One region of the Clostridium subterminale genome, then DNA from elsewhere that is predicted to be linked to it. Evidence: a T-box and tRNA genes for the amino acid it is inferred to sense, from the RefSeq annotation. Region 1 holds a T-box; the other holds one or more tRNA genes.
What was found. A T-box is a leader RNA that pairs with one kind of tRNA and senses whether it is charged. The one in region 1 lies ahead of tyrS (tyrosine--tRNA ligase), so its partner is inferred to be a tRNA-Tyr.
Positions count from the first base shown of each region.

Region 1 (9,205 bases):
CTAAAGTTGATTTTATTTGTTCAGCTTCAGGACTAGTATTTTGTATTCCTTTAGCTTCTATATATTTATCAATAAATTTATTTAACTCCTTAGGAGAATTGTTGCTTTGATCTATAAATTCCTTAAGTCCCTTAATTTCTAAAAGATTTTCTTCTGTAATTGGAATATTGTTCTTAAGCATAGATTTTAATATAGGAACATCCTCTTTTCCTACAGGAAAATCTAAATTCTTAAGGAGTTCTTCCATTAATGGATCTTTAATAGCTGTATCCACATTGTTTCCTAGGTTATCTATAACATTTGATTCCAATATTCTAAGAAGGAACTTTCCTCCCTCAAATCCATCTAGTTGAAATTTAAACATATAGTCATCTAAATTTTCTTGAAGTATTTCTCCATCTACTCTTGCTGGGAATACCCTTCCATCAAGTAACTTTATTATAACATCAGTTGCACTTCCCTCTAACCTTAAAATTCTAGCAGAAAATGAATCTCCTTTTTTAAAGGTGAGTTTATTAAAATCATCCTTAGTTGTATAGTTTTGTACCATATTAATTTTCCATACATTTGACATACACTTCACCCCCTATTAAACTAATCGTATCATTTTCATTTTAGTGAAGTATATAACAAAAACAATGAGTATACCATAGGCATACTCATGAGTTTTTTTACTAAGCTAACACTAATTTATAGAATTTTTTCTTTCCTCTTTTTATTAAGGCATATCCATCCTTTTCTAGGTAGCTTTCATTAAATGTTGCATTAACATCTTCTATTTTTATATCATTTATAGTAAGTCCACCTTGCTCTATAAGTCTTCTTCCCTCTTTCTTAGATGGAACGATACCTGTTTGTGTTATTATATCAAGAATTAAAGCTGATTTCATATCTTCAGCAATTTCCACTGTAGGTACATTGCTCATGTCTGCTCCACCACTAAATAAAGCTTCTGCTGCTTTTTTAGCTCCATATGCTTCATCTTCTCCATGGATAAGTTTTGTAACTTCATAAGCAAGAACCTTTTTAGCTTCGTTAATTTCTGAACCTTCTAAAGCTGAAAGTTTTCTTACCTCATCCATAGGAACAAATGTTAATAGACGTAAGCATTTTTCTACATCCGCATCATCAATATTTCTCCAGTATTGGTAGAATTCAAATGGTGATGTCTTATTAGGATCAAGCCACACTGCTCCATTAGCTGTTTTACCCATCTTGTTTCCTTCACTATTTGTAAGTAGTGCATTAGTCATTCCATACGCTGACTTACCTTCTTTTCTTCTGATAAGCTCCATTCCAGCTAAGATGTTTGACCACTGATCATCTCCACCTAACTCCATTGTACAATTATATTTTTTGTTTAATACATAAAAATCATAACCTTGCATTAACATGTAGTTAAATTCTAAGAATGACAATCCCTTTTCTAGTCTTTGTTTAAAGCATTCAGCAGTAAGCATTCTATTAACTGAGAAATGTGATCCTATATCTCTTATAAAATCTACATAGTTTAAATCTAAAAGCCAGTCTGCATTATTTTCTAATATTGCTTTACCATCGCTGAAATCTATTAGTCTTGAAAGTTGATCTTTGATACAAGATATATTGTGATCAATTTCCTCCTTAGTTAGCATTTTTCTCATATCTGTTCTACCTGATGGGTCTCCTATCATAGCAGTACCCCCACCAACTAAAGCTATCGGCCTATGTCCTGCCCTTTGCATGTGGGCCATAAACATCATAGCTATAAAGTGTCCTACATGAAGACTATCTGCTGTAGGATCAAAGCCTATATAAAAGGTTACCTTTTCCTTTGCAAGTATTTCTTTCATTTCTTCTTCATGGGTTAATTGTTTTAAAAATTCACGTTCTTTAAGAACGTCATATACATTACGATTTTCCATAGTTTCCTCCAATATATTCTAATTTTTATTTTGCTTTAACTTTCGGCTATAGTTTCCTTTTTTACATATAATTAATTATATTATTTATACAGTTTATATGGTTTATGCTAGCTATATAAAACTTCTATAAACTTTTATTTTTTCATAATGCAGATTACTTAGAAGTCTTTACTCCTTTGTAATTTTGTATCATTATTTTAAAACTTATAATATTAAAATAAATATTAATTTAATAAATTAAGAAAAATAAAAGTCCCTAGTATAAATATACTAGGGACGAAAATTTCCGTGGTACCACCCAAATTTATAATTTAAACTCTCTAAAGCGTCTAAATTATTCTCTTCCTTAATAACGTTAGGAACCCGTAACAGCCTACTACTACTTCAACCTAAGACTCTAAAATGTATTTCATTAAAATCCTTTACTGATTTACACCAACCATCAGCTCTCTTTAAAATTCATTTAATTACTTCTTTTCTTCATCGTCTTTACTATATTTTATTTTAAATACATATTACTATTATTATTATCATTTTTCAAGAGTAAATACTAATTTTCTCTAAACAACATATTTTTTAATAGTATCTGGTATATTATTTTCTTCACAACTAACGTTGGCATAAAAGTCAACTTTAAATTTTTCTGATAAATATTCTAATTTATTTAATATTGAGTTGAAATCATCTGCATCATTACATATGTCACTTAAAATACCGTCTATAAATATACTCTCCACATCGTAGTCCTTAGATATTATGCCACATATAAAACCATAAAAATCTTTGTAATTATGAATATTAAAGTCTTTCGAACATATAAACCTTATGTTCTTATGAATGCGTAGGAGCCCTCTAGTATCATCATCTATATATACTAGATTTCCTTTAGAGCTGTTTACCTTTGAATTAGCCAAATTCATTAATGCTTTTGTTTTCCCAGAGCCTTTTTCTTTACAAAATACTTGAATCATTTTAAACGCCCCCAAACTTTTTAATAAAATACATTAACTTTAATAGTTATATTATATAATATTCAGAATATTTTATCAATAGTTCCTATCAACTTATATATTTCTGTTATTTTAATTATATGTGAATAATTAGTACATTATTATTATTTTATACACATAAGAAATTAATCTTAGATATAATTGTTTAAAAATCATAAATAGTAAAAATGCCTTAAAGTTTACTTTCATTAAAATCTAGTAAACTTTAAGACATTTTATTATTTCACTGTTATATATTTGATGTTAATTTTTACTCTATACCTACAACATCATACCCTTCTTCTTCTATAGTAGCTCTTAAAACATCATCACTTTCAGTAGCTTCTACTAAAGCATATTTTCCTTCTAAATTAACCTCTACTTCTGAAACTCCAGATAACTCTTCTAAAGCATTTTTTACGTGAGCTACACAGTTTTTACAGCTCATTCCTTCAATTAATATTTTCTTTTTCATACCTTTATCCTCCTAAAATATTTATTAATATTTATCCGATGACCACCAGCTCTAATACTACCATCTTCTTAAAAGTGGAAGTTAAGAGTTGCTACGTCCCTGGATAACGATTTCTAAAGCTTCATAAAAGCTAAGAACTCTGTTTATAATTTAATGTTATCATTAAAATTACCAATTACCTTGAAACCTGCATGAACAGAACAACTATTTAAATAGTTATATAGTTATATAGTTGTATATTTCTATAGTTCCATAGAGAAAATTTAATATAGATATATTAAGCTTTAAATCTTCTAAGTCTTAATGCATTTAATAATACTGATACTGAGCTTAGGCTCATAGCTCCTGCAGCTATCATAGGGTTCAATAATGGGCCACCAAAAATGTGTAATACTCCCATAGCTACCGGTATACCTAAGACGTTATAACCAAAGGCCCAGAATAAGTTTTCCTTTATATTTTTAATCGTTGCTTTGCTTAGTTTTATAGCTGATATTACATCCATTAAGTCACTTCTCATAAGAACTATATCTGCTGATTCAATAGCTACATCTGTTCCAGATCCTATTGCTATTCCTATATCTGCCTGAGCAAGAGCTGGAGCATCATTAATACCATCACCAACCATACCTACTCTATTTCCACCTGCTTGAAGCTTCTTAACTTCATTTGCTTTATCCTCTGGTAAAACCTCAGATAATACTATATCTATACCAACTTGTTTTGCAATGGCATCTGCTGTTCTCTTATTATCTCCAGTTATCATAGCTACTTTTATGCCCATTTTATGCAGACTTTCTATAGCATTTTTACTACTTCCTTTAACAGTATCTGCTACAGCTATAATTCCAGCAAGATTTCCATCTATAGCTATATACATTGGTGTTTTTCCCTCCGAAGCTAATCTATCAGAAATTTCATCTAAGTTTGAAATGTTAATATTCTTTTCCACCATAAGCTTCTTATTTCCTAAGAGAATATCTTTTCTATCTATTTCTACCTCTATACCGTGTCCCGGTATAGCATTAAATTTATCAATTGCTTTTAAACTTAAACCTTTTTCTTCTGCATCTTTAACAATAGCTTCACCAAGTGGATGCTCAGATCCTTTCTCAGCACTAGCCGCTAACACAAGAATTTCCTCTTTTGCCTCTCCATTAGTTACAATATCAGTAACCTTTGGTTTTCCTTCTGTTATAGTTCCTGTTTTATCAAATACTATGGTCTTTAATTTATAAGTAGTCTCTAACGCTTCTCCACCCTTAATTAAAACACCATTTTCAGCACCCTTTCCTGTTCCAACCATAATGGCAGTTGGAGTAGCAAGACCTAATGCACATGGGCACGCAATAACTAATACTGCAATAAATATAGTAAGAGAAAATATAGGTGTTTCACCAGCAATCAACCAACCTACTGAAGCAATTATAGCAAGACCAATAACTATTGGTACAAAGTATGCTGATATAACATCTGCTAGTTTAGCAATAGGTGCTTTTGAACCTTGTGCATCCTCTACTAACTTAACAATTTGTGCAAGAGCAGTATCTCTACCAACCCTAGTTGCCTTATATTTAATAAATCCTGTTTTATTAATACTAGCTCCTATTACGCTACTTCCTATAGATTTTTCAACAGGTATACTCTCTCCTGTAAGCATTGATTCATCTATAGATGTATTTCCTTCTATAACTTCTCCATCTACTGGTAACTTTTCACCTGGTTTAACTAGTACTATATCCCCAACTATAACCTCTTCTACAGGTACCACAATTTCTTTGTTATTTCTAATTATAGTTGCTGTTTTAGGAGCTAACCCCATTAAAGCCTTTATTGCTTGGGATGTTTTACCTTTAGATACTGCTTCTAGATATTTACCTAAGGTTATTAAAGTTAATATAACTGCAGCAGATTCAAAGTATAGATGCATTGCATACTCATGATCCCCTTGCATTATTTTATATATAGCAAATATTCCATATATAAATGCAGCTAAAGTTCCTATAGATATTAGTGAGTCCATATTAGGACTTAGTTTAACTAGATTTTTAAGTCCTACCTTATAGAATTTATATCCAGCTATCATTACTGGTAATGTTAGTATCAACTGAATTAATGCAAAGTTTAACGGATTGGCCATAGGATCTATTATAGCTGGAAGATGCATTCCTGCCATATGTCCCATTGTTATTATCAGTAGTGGAACTGTAAAAATTAGGGAAGCTATAAACCTTGTGAGTAATCTACTAGCCTCGTTTTTTTCCTTTCCCTGTTTTTCCTTATCTTTATCCTCTTCTTTAATTAACTTATATCCAGCTTTATCTACCGCTGCTCTTATATCACCATAAGATATTTTATCTTCATCAACTTTTATTGTAAGCTTCTCTGTAGCAAAATTTACTGTAGAATTTTCTACACCTTCTAGTTTTTTAGTTACTCTTTCTATTCTATTAGCACAGGCAGAACAAGTCATACCTTCTATTTTAAAATCATAGGTTTTTACATTTTTCTTTACACCATATCCTGCTTTAACTACGGCTTCTTCAATTTTTTGAGAACTCAATTTTTCATTATTAAAATCTACAGTTAAAGTTTCTGTAGCAAAATTTACATTTGCTCTTTCAACACCCTCTAACTTATTAATTGCTCTCTCCACTCTATTTGCACAAGCAGAACAAGTCATTCCTTCTATTTTAAATGATTTATTATTCATATTTTCACCTTCTTTATTTTGTAATTATCTTTTCTAATATATTATTTATTTCCACAATCTTTTCATCCATATTATTATTTATTGCTGCGTCTTTAACACAATGATTTAAGTGACCTTTTAGGATTTCTAAGTTGGATTTCTTTAGTAAAGCTTGAGATGCTAAGATTTGATTAGAAATATCGATACAATATCTCCCCTCCTCTATCATCTTTATGATTCCATCTATCTGACCCCTTGCCGTTTTTAACGATTGCAAAGCTTTTTTTCTTTCTTCACTCATCTTTCTACCTCCCCTCCCCCCTCAGGGGGTATACCTATATATTAGTGTTAGTTTTGTATTTTGTCAACACATAAAATTATATTTTTTTATTAATCGTAATTATTAAGTGTATTTTAATTTAGTTTGCCCAAAAATTAAAAATAAAAGCATCACTTTTAGTGATGCTTAACTCATCTATAAATATTTAGCCAAATATTTTTTTAATGATATAGAAAGCGGTAATCCTATAACAATGCCCCCTACCACTTGAAGAATATTAGCTGGTATGTCCTTTAAAGCTACCACAAACCCTTGTCCAATAGTTGGCATTCCATATACAAAGTGATTTAAGCAGCCACCAGCAAGAAAATATCCAAAGATCATAACTATTCCTGCCACAATGAATGCAAATAAATTATTCCAAAATTTTTCTCCTTCAAAGCCACTTCTATATGCTATAGCTCCTGCTATATATGCCATAACTCCTTTTATAACAAATGTAAATGGCGCCCATATATAATATGGAGAAAACAAATCAAAAAATGTCATACCTATAGCGGCAGCTACTGCTCCTCTTTTCTTTCCTAGTAAGATGGCACATAAAAATAGTACTGCATCCCCTATGTGCAAAACTGCATTGTCTCCTACTGGTATAGCTATAAATGCAGTTGCGATATATGTTAACGCTGCCATAAGTCCTATTTGAACTATTCCACTAGTGCTAAAACTATTTCTCGATGCTTTTATTGATGCCTTTTCTTTCATCTAAAGTCCCCCTTTATGATTATTTCAACATTGTACCCATACATTAAATTCAGTATCCATACAATTAAATTATACATTAAATCTAAAGAATTTCAACATTATTTTTTGATATAAAAGAATAATATTAAATATTTTACACAAAATAATTTTACCTTTGATTTTCAGATCTTATAATCCTATATGTTTTGAGAAAATAGTCAAAAGATATAACTTATTACATTACTTAGATGTAGAAAGGATTGACATATATGATGTACCTTCATTGGTTTGGTAGCTTTTTACTATTGATGGTTTTAATTGGTTTATTTTTTGTTATGGGAGGAAATTTAATTAATTTAATAATTGCAGTAGCTCTTCTAACTATTGCCATGGACTACATAGAAGAATACTTCACTGTGAGAAATAAATTTAATAGCTAAATAAAAAATTCCTCAAACAAATTTGAGGAATTTTTTTATTATTCACCTTTACTTATATTAGATAAAACTAAGCCCTTATTATGATCTAAAGCCCAACTAATACCCCAATCATTTTGGAATATAAGCAAGTCTCTATCTTTAATATCTTTAACAACTTTAGAATCACTTGTTAAACTTAAATCTTCAACTTTACCTTCTAAAGCTTCAATCCACCTAATATTTCTATATGGAAGCATATCCATTTTAATATCTACATTATATTCATTTTTTAGTCTAAATTCTAAAACTTCAAATTGAAGAACTCCTACAACTCCTACTATGATTTGTTCCGTTCCTATGTGAAGTTCTTTAAATACTTGAATTGCTCCCTCTTGAGCTATCTGTGTTACCCCTTTTATAAACTGTTTTCTCTTCATAGTATCTACAGTTCTAACCCTTGCAAAGTGTTCTGGTGCGAAGGTTGGAATTCCTTCAAACTTAAACTTCTTACTTGGTGAACAAAGAGTATCTCCTATACTAAATATACCTGGATCAAAGACTCCTATAATATCTCCAGCATAAGCATTATCAACAATTTCTCTGTCTTGAGCTAAGAATTGTTGAGGCTGTGCTAGCTTTATTTTATTTCCGCCCTGAACATGATAAACTTCCATACCTTTTTCAAATTGACCTGAACATATTCTCATAAAAGCTATTCTATCTCTATGAGCCTTATTCATGTTAGCTTGAATTTTAAATACAAAAGCAGAAAACTTATCATCTTTAGCTTCTATCTTTCCAATATCAGAATTTCTTCCTAATGGAGCTGTAGTTAGCTTTAAGAAGTTCTCTAAGAATGGTTCTACACCAAAGTTAGTTAATGCACTACCAAAAAATACAGGGGTAAGTTCTCCAACTCTCACCTTTTCTTCATCAAAGGCATCTCCAGCTATATCTAATAATTCTATGTCCTCAAGTAATTTTTCATATAAACTATCGGTTATAGCCTCTCTAACAGCTGATTCATCTTCTAAATCTATAATAGTCTCACTTACTTCTAACTGTCCATGGTCTCCAGCTTTAAAAATTTGAATCTGCTTATTATTTCTATCATAAACACCCTTAAAGTGCATTCCTGTACCTATAGGCCAGTTTATTGGATATGATTTTATACCTAACTCGTTTTCTATCTCTTCCATAAGTTCAAAAGGGTCTCTAGTTTCTCTATCCATCTTATTTACAAACGTAAATATTGGGATATCTCTCATACTACAAACATGAAATAACTTTCTAGTTTGGTCCTCCACCCCTTTTGCTCCATCAATAACCATTACTGCACTATCTGCAGCCATAAGAGTTCTATATGTATCTTCACTAAAGTCTTGGTGTCCTGGGGTATCTAATATATTTATACAATATCCTTCATATTCAAACTGCATTACCGAAGATGTAACGGAAATTCCTCTCTTCTTCTCAATTTCCATCCAGTCAGAAACAGCATGCTTAGATGTCTTTCTTGCCTTAACCGACCCAGCTAGTCTGATTGCTCCCCCATATAAAAGTAACTTTTCAGTAAGTGTAGTTTTACCAGCATCTGGGTGGGAAATTATAGCAAAGGTTCTTCTTTTCTCTATCTCCTTTATATAATCAATCATTACTTTAACTCCTTTATTTAAATTTAAAATTATCTTCATTATATAGT
Region 1 is NZ_BAAACI010000006.1:903,703-912,907, reverse strand. It holds gene ABDZ93_RS13425 (hypothetical protein) at 1-574, opposite strand, end outside; gene tyrS (tyrosine--tRNA ligase) at 675-1,904, opposite strand; T-box leader at 2,174-2,397, opposite strand; gene ABDZ93_RS13415 (P-loop NTPase family protein) at 2,465-2,875, opposite strand; gene ABDZ93_RS13410 (heavy-metal-associated domain-containing protein) at 3,165-3,368, opposite strand; gene ABDZ93_RS13405 (heavy metal translocating P-type ATPase) at 3,646-6,081, opposite strand; gene ABDZ93_RS13400 (metal-sensing transcriptional repressor) at 6,095-6,361, opposite strand; gene ABDZ93_RS13395 (ECF transporter S component) at 6,536-7,105, opposite strand; gene ABDZ93_RS13390 (hypothetical protein) at 7,393-7,524, shown strand; gene ABDZ93_RS13385 (peptide chain release factor 3) at 7,563-9,158, opposite strand.

Region 2 (9,205 bases), on a different contig from region 1:
ACCCCAAGAGTTGTAATGTGCGTACCTTGCGAAGCTACAGAAGTAGAAAGAAGAGCTGTTGAGGATGCTGCAAGAAATGCAGGGGCTAAAAAGGTTTTATTAATAGAAGAGCCTTTGGCAGCAGCTATAGGAGCAGGGTTGGACATCACTAAAGCTAGTGGTAATATGGTTATTGACATAGGTGGAGGTACCACCGATATAGCAGTAATTTCTCTAGGAGGAATGGTTGTAAGAGAGTCTATTAAAGTTGCTGGAGATGATTTTGATGATGCTATAATTCGTTACATAAGGAAAAAGCATAAATTAATGATTGGAGAAAGAACAGCAGAAGAACTTAAAATAAACATTGGATGCGCATATCCAAAAGAAGAAGAAGCGAAAGCAGAAATAAGAGGAAGAGACCTTATAACTGGACTACCTAAAAATATCACAGTTTGTTCTAGTGAAATGGAGGAGGCATTAAAAGAAGCTGTTACTTCCATAGCTGAATGTGCACATTCTGTACTAGAAAAAACACCACCTGAACTGGCTGCAGATATAGCTGATAAAGGTATAATAATGACTGGTGGCGGAGCTTTATTAGATGGGTTAGATAAACTTATTGAACAAGTTACTAATGTACCAGTATATGTAGCAGAAGATTCAGTATCTTGTGTAGCTATTGGAACAGGAAAAATGCTTGACTATGTAGATAAGTTAGACGATTCTTTTACAGGATATAATGTTTCAATAAATAGTTAAGATGTACAAGTTAGAATATTAAACCTATATTTTAAATTATGTAAATAAGTTTATATGATGTCTAACGATAAAAGTTAAAAATAAAGGTTATATAAATATAAACAGAGTTCTTAGCTTCTTTGAAGCTTTAGAAATCGTTATTCAGGGACGGAGCAGATCTTCACTCCCACTTTAAAGAAGATGGGAGTATTAGAGCTAGTAGTCATCGGATAAATTTTAAAATGTAATTCAATATACCTACTATGCAAATAAATATTTGTATAGTAGGTATATTTTATTTTATCTCATGTCTATTCATTGTAATCATCTAATCTTATATGAAGGTGGGAGTTAATAAAGATTATAATACTCCCTTTGAAATTAAAGGTTAATTGAATGGTGTTTAATATTATAAATAGTTAAATAAGTACATGTACCTTATATAATATCTAGATGAGAATTGTTCATTATTAATCACATAATGAACTGAGATAATACCCATGAACAAGTCCTTGAGTTATGACTTTAGATATTTCTAAAATTAGATTTAATCGTATATTTCTACTTGTAAAGGGTTCATCAATATCACTAGAATCAACAATACCTATTATTGAAATATCTCCTACAGGGGAAAGTGATTTGCCAACACCTTTTCCAGGATTAATTGGATAATCTCGAACTTGTATCTCACCAATTTTATTAGGAGGACCAAGACAAGCATCAATACCAATAATTTTAGAATTTGGATGTTTTGATTTTATATCGGATAGTTTACTATCTAAATTTAATGCATGTATAGGATTAGCTATGGTTCCATAGACTGGCAATGGAAAAAATTTTTCTTCTAGCATACTACCAATAAGAGGACCTAAGCAGTCTCCAATGCATCTATCGGTTCCTATACAAACAATAATTGTGTCTGTATTTAATTCATCTTTTAGAAAGTTGGATAAGGTATAATAACCTAATGAATCTTTGTAATGAATCTTAACTTTGCTCACAGAAACACCTCCATATGAATTTATATGAAGCAACTTCGGTATAAATTCTAAAAAATATGGAATAATTTAGATAGTTTTTATTTAAGGAGGATATGTTATGAATAGAAAGGGATATTCTGTGACCATAATTCTATATACAATAGTAAATATAACAGCTTTAATGAGCTTAAATATAAGTAATGAAAATTCAAATTACAAAGAGGAAAATAAGGTTATAGCTAAAAGCAATGAAAAAGATGAAAATTATAATAAAGAAATTCCTACTGACATACAAAAGGAGTATATAGATGCAAATACTTCGCAGGATTCAGCTAAAAGTGATGAGACTAAAGAAAGTGTAGTATTAGATGAAGATTTAGTGAGAAGAAGAATTCAAGCTAATAGAGAAAGACAAAATAAACCCAATGAAATTTATAAGAGTGATAATGAAATAGTTAAAGCAGATGAAATTGAGTTTGAGAAATATAATAAGGAAATTAAGGAAAAAAGCAAAGTAATGAAGGTTCCTGCAGAAGAATTAGTAAACAAATTGACATTTTCAGAAAAAGCAAAAATAATGAGTATATGTAAAGAATTAAGTGAAGAAGATTATTCAGAGATAAGTGAATTTCTTACTTATAATGATGAACGATTAGCTGTATTAAGAACTCTTAATGTAATAGAGAATAAGGTAGATGAAGATCAAATAGAAGAATTAAAAGAGATATTTTCTAAATATATAGATATGGATAAGGTAGAGGGAAATTAATTATATAAATATATATTAAGAAACTATTTATATATAAACATATGCCAATAGTTGTTGCATTCATGTGGATTTCAGGGATTATTATGTAAGAAATGAATTAAATATATTGAAATAATAGTTATGTATTAGTGCTTTTAATTAGTATAATAAGCTAAATTTAAGTGACAAAATGCCTAAAATTAGGAATTTAAGATTTAACGAGAGAAAAACAATAAAATTTTTATAAAAATATTGAAAAAAGGGGTTGAAAAAAAATCAATATAATTGTATACTAAGTCTTGTCAGTTTAGTGACATTTTTATTTGTGTAAAAGATTGGAAAATGACTCAGGTCAAGGTAGTGTGAAAATCTAATTTTGTTACAATTATGGAGGAGTTCCCGAGTGGCCAAAGGGGGCAGACTGTAAATCTGTTACGTTTCGTTTCGATGGTTCGAATCCGTCCTCCTCCACCATAAGGTCGCATAGCTCAGCTGGGAGAGCACCTGCCTTACAAGCAGGGGGTCACAGGTTCGATCCCTGTTGCGACCACCATAGTAAATTTAAATTCATTAAACTGCACAAATTATATAATATGCTGGCATGGCTCAACGGTAGAGCAGCTGATTTGTAATCAGCAGGTTGTAGGTTCGATTCCTATTGCCAGCTCCATAAAGTGGAGGAGTTCCCGAGTGGCCAAAGGGGGCAGACTGTAAATCTGTTACGTTTCGTTTCGATGGTTCGAATCCGTCCTCCTCCACCATAAGGTCGCATAGCTCAGCTGGGAGAGCACCTGCCTTACAAGCAGGGGGTCACAGGTTCGATCCCTGTTGCGACCACCATAATGAATTATAATTCATTAAATTTCAAGACTATATAATATGCTGGCATGGCTCAACGGTAGAGCAGCTGATTTGTAATCAGCAGGTTGTAGGTTCGATTCCTATTGCCAGCTCCATAAATGGAGGAGTTCCCGAGTGGCCAAAGGGGGCAGACTGTAAATCTGTTACGTTTCGTTTCGATGGTTCGAATCCGTCCTCCTCCACCAAATAAGATACTAAGTTAACTTAGTATCTTATTTTATTTTTTAATAAAATATAAATTAAGAATTGGATAAATGTTTTTATTAAGCTCAAAATATAATTAATGGCATATACGAAGTTAATAGGATGGTAAATATTAACTTATGATATTAATTGTTAAGTATGTTGACAGTTATATTCCCCTATGCTATTATCTATGTATAAATTAATAATATAACTCTTATCAAGAGTGGTGGAGGGACAAAGGCCCAATGAAACCCAGCAACCGGCTAATAAAAGCAATGGTGCCAATTCCTGCGGTGTTTTCTGCAAGATAAGAAAGTTTAGTTTGAAAAGTACTAACCTCTTCTTGTCTGACAAGAAGAGGTTTTAATTTTAAGTGCCGGTAATATTTTAATATTTAGGGAGGAAAATTCAATGAAAAGATTATTTACGTCAGAATCAGTAACTGAAGGACATCCAGATAAAATGTGTGATCAGATATCTGATGCCATACTAGATGCTATATTAGAAAAAGACCCAAATGCTAGAGTAGCTTGTGAAACTGCAACTACTACAGGAATGGTTATTGTAATGGGAGAAATAAGTACAAACTGCTATGTAGATTTCCAAAAGGTTGTTAGAAAAACAGTTGAAGAGATTGGATATAATAGAGCAAAATATGGATTTGATTGCAATACATGTTCAGTATTAACATCTATAGATGAGCAATCACGCGATATTGCTATGGGAGTTGATGAGGCTTTAGAAAGTAAAGCAGGTCAAATGAATAATGATGAGGCTACAGGTGCTGGAGACCAAGGTATGATGTTCGGATTTGCTACGAATGAAACAGAAGAATATATGCCACTTCCAATTGCTACGGCTCATAAATTATCAAGAAGATTAACAGAAGTAAGAAAAAATGGAACCTTATCTTACTTAAGACCAGATGGAAAAACTCAAGTAACTGTAGAATATGAAGACAATAAGCCAGTTAGAATAGATACTATAGTAATTTCAACTCAGCATTGTCCAGATGTTACAAGAGAACAAATCGAGAAGGATTTAAAAGAGCATGTTATAGCTACTATAGTACCTGCTGATTTATTAGATGAAAGCACAAAATACTATATAAATCCTACAGGTAGGTTTGTTATTGGCGGACCTCAAGGAGACTCAGGTCTTACAGGTAGAAAAATAATAGTAGATACTTATGGTGGATCTGGTAGACACGGCGGTGGAGCTTTCTCAGGAAAAGATCCAACAAAGGTAGATAGATCTGCTGCTTATGCATCAAGATGGGTAGCTAAAAACTTAGTAGCTGCTGGTGTTGCTGATAAATTAGAAATACAACTTGCATATGCTATTGGTGTTGCTAGACCAGTATCTATACAAATTGATACTTTTGGAACTGGAAAGCTTTCAGAAGATAAGATAGTTGATATAGTTAATAAAGTTTTCGACTTAAGACCATCTTCTATTATAAGAGAATTAGATTTAAGAAGACCTATATACAAACAAACTGCTGCTTATGGACATTTTGGAAGAAATGACTTAAATTTACCATGGGAGCAATTAAATAAGGTTGAAGAAATAAAGAAATATATATAAAAATTTAAAAGATATATATTTATAAACAAGAGTCCACACTAATACTATGATATATTAGTGTGGATTTTTTTAAAAAAGGCTATAATTAAATTTATATAGAGTATGAAATTTAACAAGGATAAATATTTTTACTTTAAACTGTGTCATATTACTAAATCTTATTATATTTTAATATATATGAGATTTAATTTGGTATAATAATTATAAATAGATAATAATAGGTACTAGGAGAGATTTTATGATAACCATTGAAGGGATAGTTGAAACAGTTGTATTTAGAAATGAGGATAATGGATATACAATATGTAAACTAAAATGTGATAAAGAAGTTGTCACCATTGTTGGAGTAATACCATTTATAAATGAATCCCAAGAATATAGTGTTCAAGGAGAGTGGACTGTTCATCCTAAGTTTGGTAAGCAGTTTAAAATAGAAGCTATACATGAAATAATACCTACCACTACTAGTGGTATCGAAAAATATCTAGCTAGTGGAGTTATTGAAGGTATAGGTAAGGTTACAGCAAAAAAAATAGTAGAATTTTTTGGAGAAGATGCAATAAAGATATTAGATAGTAATATAGAGAAGCTTGAAGAGATTCCTGGCATAGGTAAAAAGAGAATAAACACAATTATGAAATCTTATTTAGAGCAGAGAGTTACTAAGGATATTATTATTTTCTTTCAAAGTTACGGTATAACTGTTAATATGGCCATGAAGATTTATAAGAAATTCGGAACTAACTGCATAAATATAGTTAAAGATAATCCTTACATATTACCAGAATACATAAGTGGAATTGGATTTAAGACAGCAGATTCTATAGCCAAGAGCTTAGGAATAGAGAAGGATTCTCTATTTAGAATTAAAAGTGGAATTATATATATAATTAATGAGTTTTGTGTTATAGGAAATACATTTATACCTATGGATAGATTAAGGGATAAGGCAATTAAACTTCTGGAGATAAGCGATGAGAAATTAGATGAAGGAGTTTATGAACTAATAATCGATGGAAAGATTAAGGTAGAGGTAGTAGATAATATAGATGCGGTATATAGTATGTCCTATCTTTATCTAGAGATGTCTGTAACACGTAAAATAATAGAGTTGGCCACTACTAAGTATGATAAATTAAATTTAAATGTAGATGATGAATTTAAAGACTTTGAAGGTAAAGCAAATATTAAATTAGCTGATTCTCAAAAAGAAGCTATAGAGGGTGTCTTTTTAAATGGTATAGAGGTTATAACGGGAGGCCCTGGAACAGGAAAAACAACAATTATAAATTGTATTGTAAGTATTTTCGAGAGTTTAGGACTTAAGGTATATATGGCTGCACCTACAGGAAGAGCAGCAAAAAGGATGGCTGAAGCTACAGGTAGAGAAGCAAAAACTATCCATAGACTTTTGGAGATAGGAAGTTATAGCGAAGAAGAGGTAGATGAAATAGAAAATGAAACATCTGCCATAGAATGTGATGTTTTAATAGTGGATGAAGCGTCTATGATAGATATAAGCCTTATGAATGCTCTTTTAAAAGCAATGCAGGTGGGAACTAGACTGATAATAGTGGGAGATGTGGATCAGCTACCATCAGTAGGACCAGGAAATGTACTTAGAGATATCATAGAAAGTGATGCTATAAAAGTAGTAAGACTTAATGAGATATTTAGACAAGGTCAAGAAAGTATGATAGTTCAAAATGCCCACTTAATAAATGAAGGTAGGATGCCTATTTTAAATACTAAGAACAGTGATTTCTATCTTGAAAGAGCTGTAGATAGTGAAGTAATGTTAGAAAAAATCATTGGATTAGTTAAAACTAGACTTCCCAAGTATAATGTGGAGTGGGATAGTGTTAGAGATATACAGGTATTATCACCTATGCGTAAGGGAATTATGGGTATAGATAATTTAAATATACAACTTCAGCAAGTGTTAAATCCTAAGAATAAAGATAAGGATGAGGTCGAAATTAAGGATATGATTTTTAGAGTAGGGGATAAGGTTATGCAAATTAAAAATAACTATACTCTAAAGTGGAGCAAAAGTAATTCTAGTGAAGAAGGTAAGGGCGTATTTAATGGAGATGTAGGATACATAACAGAAATTAATGAAGACGAAGATAAGATTATTGTATGCTTTGAAGATGATAAAATCGTAGAATATGAGGAAAGTGACTTAGATGAGATAACCTTAGCTTATGCAGTTACTATTCATAAGAGTCAAGGAAGTGAATTTCCTGTAGTTATTATGCCTATGTTTATGGGACCACCATTACTTATGAATAGAAATTTACTCTACACTGGAATAACGAGAGCAAAGAAGTTAGTTGTATTAGTAGGAAGTTCTAAAGTAGTTGAATTTATGAAAGATAACAATAGGAGTTTTGAGAGATATTCAGGACTTAAATGGAGAATAAGAGAGATAATTCATATGTAGGTAGGAGAGATTTTATGTCATTAATAAAAAGCGATAGAGAGGTAGTGAAGGTATCAAAGAAATCTATAGAAGATATGATATTAGACGGAGCTAAGCAGAAGTTACACAAGATTAATATAATCTCTGCTTTAAATAATAAAGAGGAAATTTTTAATAAGGTATTTAACTGGTGTTTTAAAGAAAATAAAAAGATACTATATATAATAAATGCAGATATAGAAGAGATAAAGATATTAGGATTAATAAATAAAAGTTTTATAAATTGTATTGAAGGTGAGAATGATATAGCATATACAGGTAAAGTTAATGTATGTACCCATAGTAGAGCATTATTTTTAAAGGGGAAATTTGATCTTATTATATATGATGAAATAAATTCTAGGCCCAGATATAGTAATGAATCTATAAAGAAACTAATGAACTATATTTGTAATAATTATGGAACTATGATTAGTTATTCCGTGGAGCCAATTTTCCATAATGAACTCATCTTATATAATTTAAGAAAAGATAAACAAGTTCCTATTGCTGAACCTAGGATTATGATAACTAGAGTAAATATAGAAGAAGAAATACCTATGAGTGTATATGAATATCTAGAATGGTCAATAAATACCAATAAGAAAGTTATAATATATGCACCGGATGATGAGAAAACTGATAATATTTATAAGTATCTTTCTAATATTGACCATAAGCTTACAAAAAATATTTTTAAATATATAACAGTAAATGGTAACAAGACAGAGCTATCTAAATTCTTACTAGCAGAATATGGTATATTGGTTACTGATGATTTTAATGAGAACTATTATGGAGTACATCCATTGAATGTTATGATATTTTTTGCAGACAACGATAACTTTAATTATAAGGATTTGGTTTATATGTCTAGCAAGATAAATAGAAGGTCTATGGCAGATCGAGAAGAGGTTATTTTTCTTTGCAATAGTGAAACTGAGCATATGGATAGATGTAAAAATATTTTAAGGGAGTTAAATAAGAGAGCTTGGGAAGAAGGAGTTTTGAAATTATAAATCAGATAGTAGATAGTATATTATCTACTATCTATGGGATAGAAGAAAAATGTATAATATGTGAGGAATATGAAGAAAATGATTATATTTGTGAAGAATGTAAAAAGAGCATTAATATAATTAATATAGAATCTTCAATAATTCATGAAGATGAGGAATTAAAAAGCTACTCCTTAGGATTTTACGGTTATGAATTAAAGAAGTTGATTTTAAAACTTAAATATAATAAGAGTTTTTTAGCAGGAAAAATTTTAGCAAGTTATATGAGTGAGTTTATATTAAAAAATTTAAAGGATAAGGTGGATATATTAACCTTTATTCCAAGTAGTAAATCCGCTTTGAAAAGTAGAGGATTCAATCAATGTGAAGTGCTTTGTAAATATATAAGTAAAAGCTGCAAAATACCTTATAAGGAATTACTTTATAAAGCAAGTGATAGTGTAGATCAAATTGGATTAGATAATATAAAAAGATGGGAAAATATAAAGGATTCTTTTATGGTAAAAAATAAAAAATATATAGAAGGAAAGCGAGTGCTCATTATTGATGATGTAATTACATCTGGAGCTACAGCTTTTTATGCTGCAAAAGCTATTAAGGAAATAAATAGCGATGAGGTTTTTATATTGACAGTGGCGAA
Region 2 is NZ_BAAACI010000002.1:192,441-201,645, reverse strand. It holds gene mreB (rod shape-determining protein) at 1-741, shown strand, start outside; gene yyaC (spore protease YyaC) at 1,191-1,721, opposite strand; gene ABDZ93_RS06825 (hypothetical protein) at 1,819-2,469, shown strand; tRNA gene ABDZ93_RS06820 (tRNA-Tyr) at 2,838-2,922, shown strand; tRNA gene ABDZ93_RS06815 (tRNA-Val) at 2,926-3,001, shown strand; tRNA gene ABDZ93_RS06810 (tRNA-Thr) at 3,044-3,118, shown strand; tRNA gene ABDZ93_RS06805 (tRNA-Tyr) at 3,125-3,209, shown strand; tRNA gene ABDZ93_RS06800 (tRNA-Val) at 3,213-3,288, shown strand; tRNA gene ABDZ93_RS06795 (tRNA-Thr) at 3,330-3,404, shown strand; tRNA gene ABDZ93_RS06790 (tRNA-Tyr) at 3,410-3,494, shown strand; SAM riboswitch class I at 3,707-3,809, shown strand; gene metK (methionine adenosyltransferase) at 3,907-5,082, shown strand; gene recD2 (SF1B family DNA helicase RecD2) at 5,321-7,528, shown strand; gene ABDZ93_RS06775 (hypothetical protein) at 7,543-8,565, shown strand; gene ABDZ93_RS06770 (ComF family protein) at 8,538-9,205, shown strand, end outside.
Region 2: it has a tRNA-Tyr gene. The T-box ahead of tyrS (tyrosine--tRNA ligase) is inferred to sense a tRNA for this amino acid. The anticodon was not compared.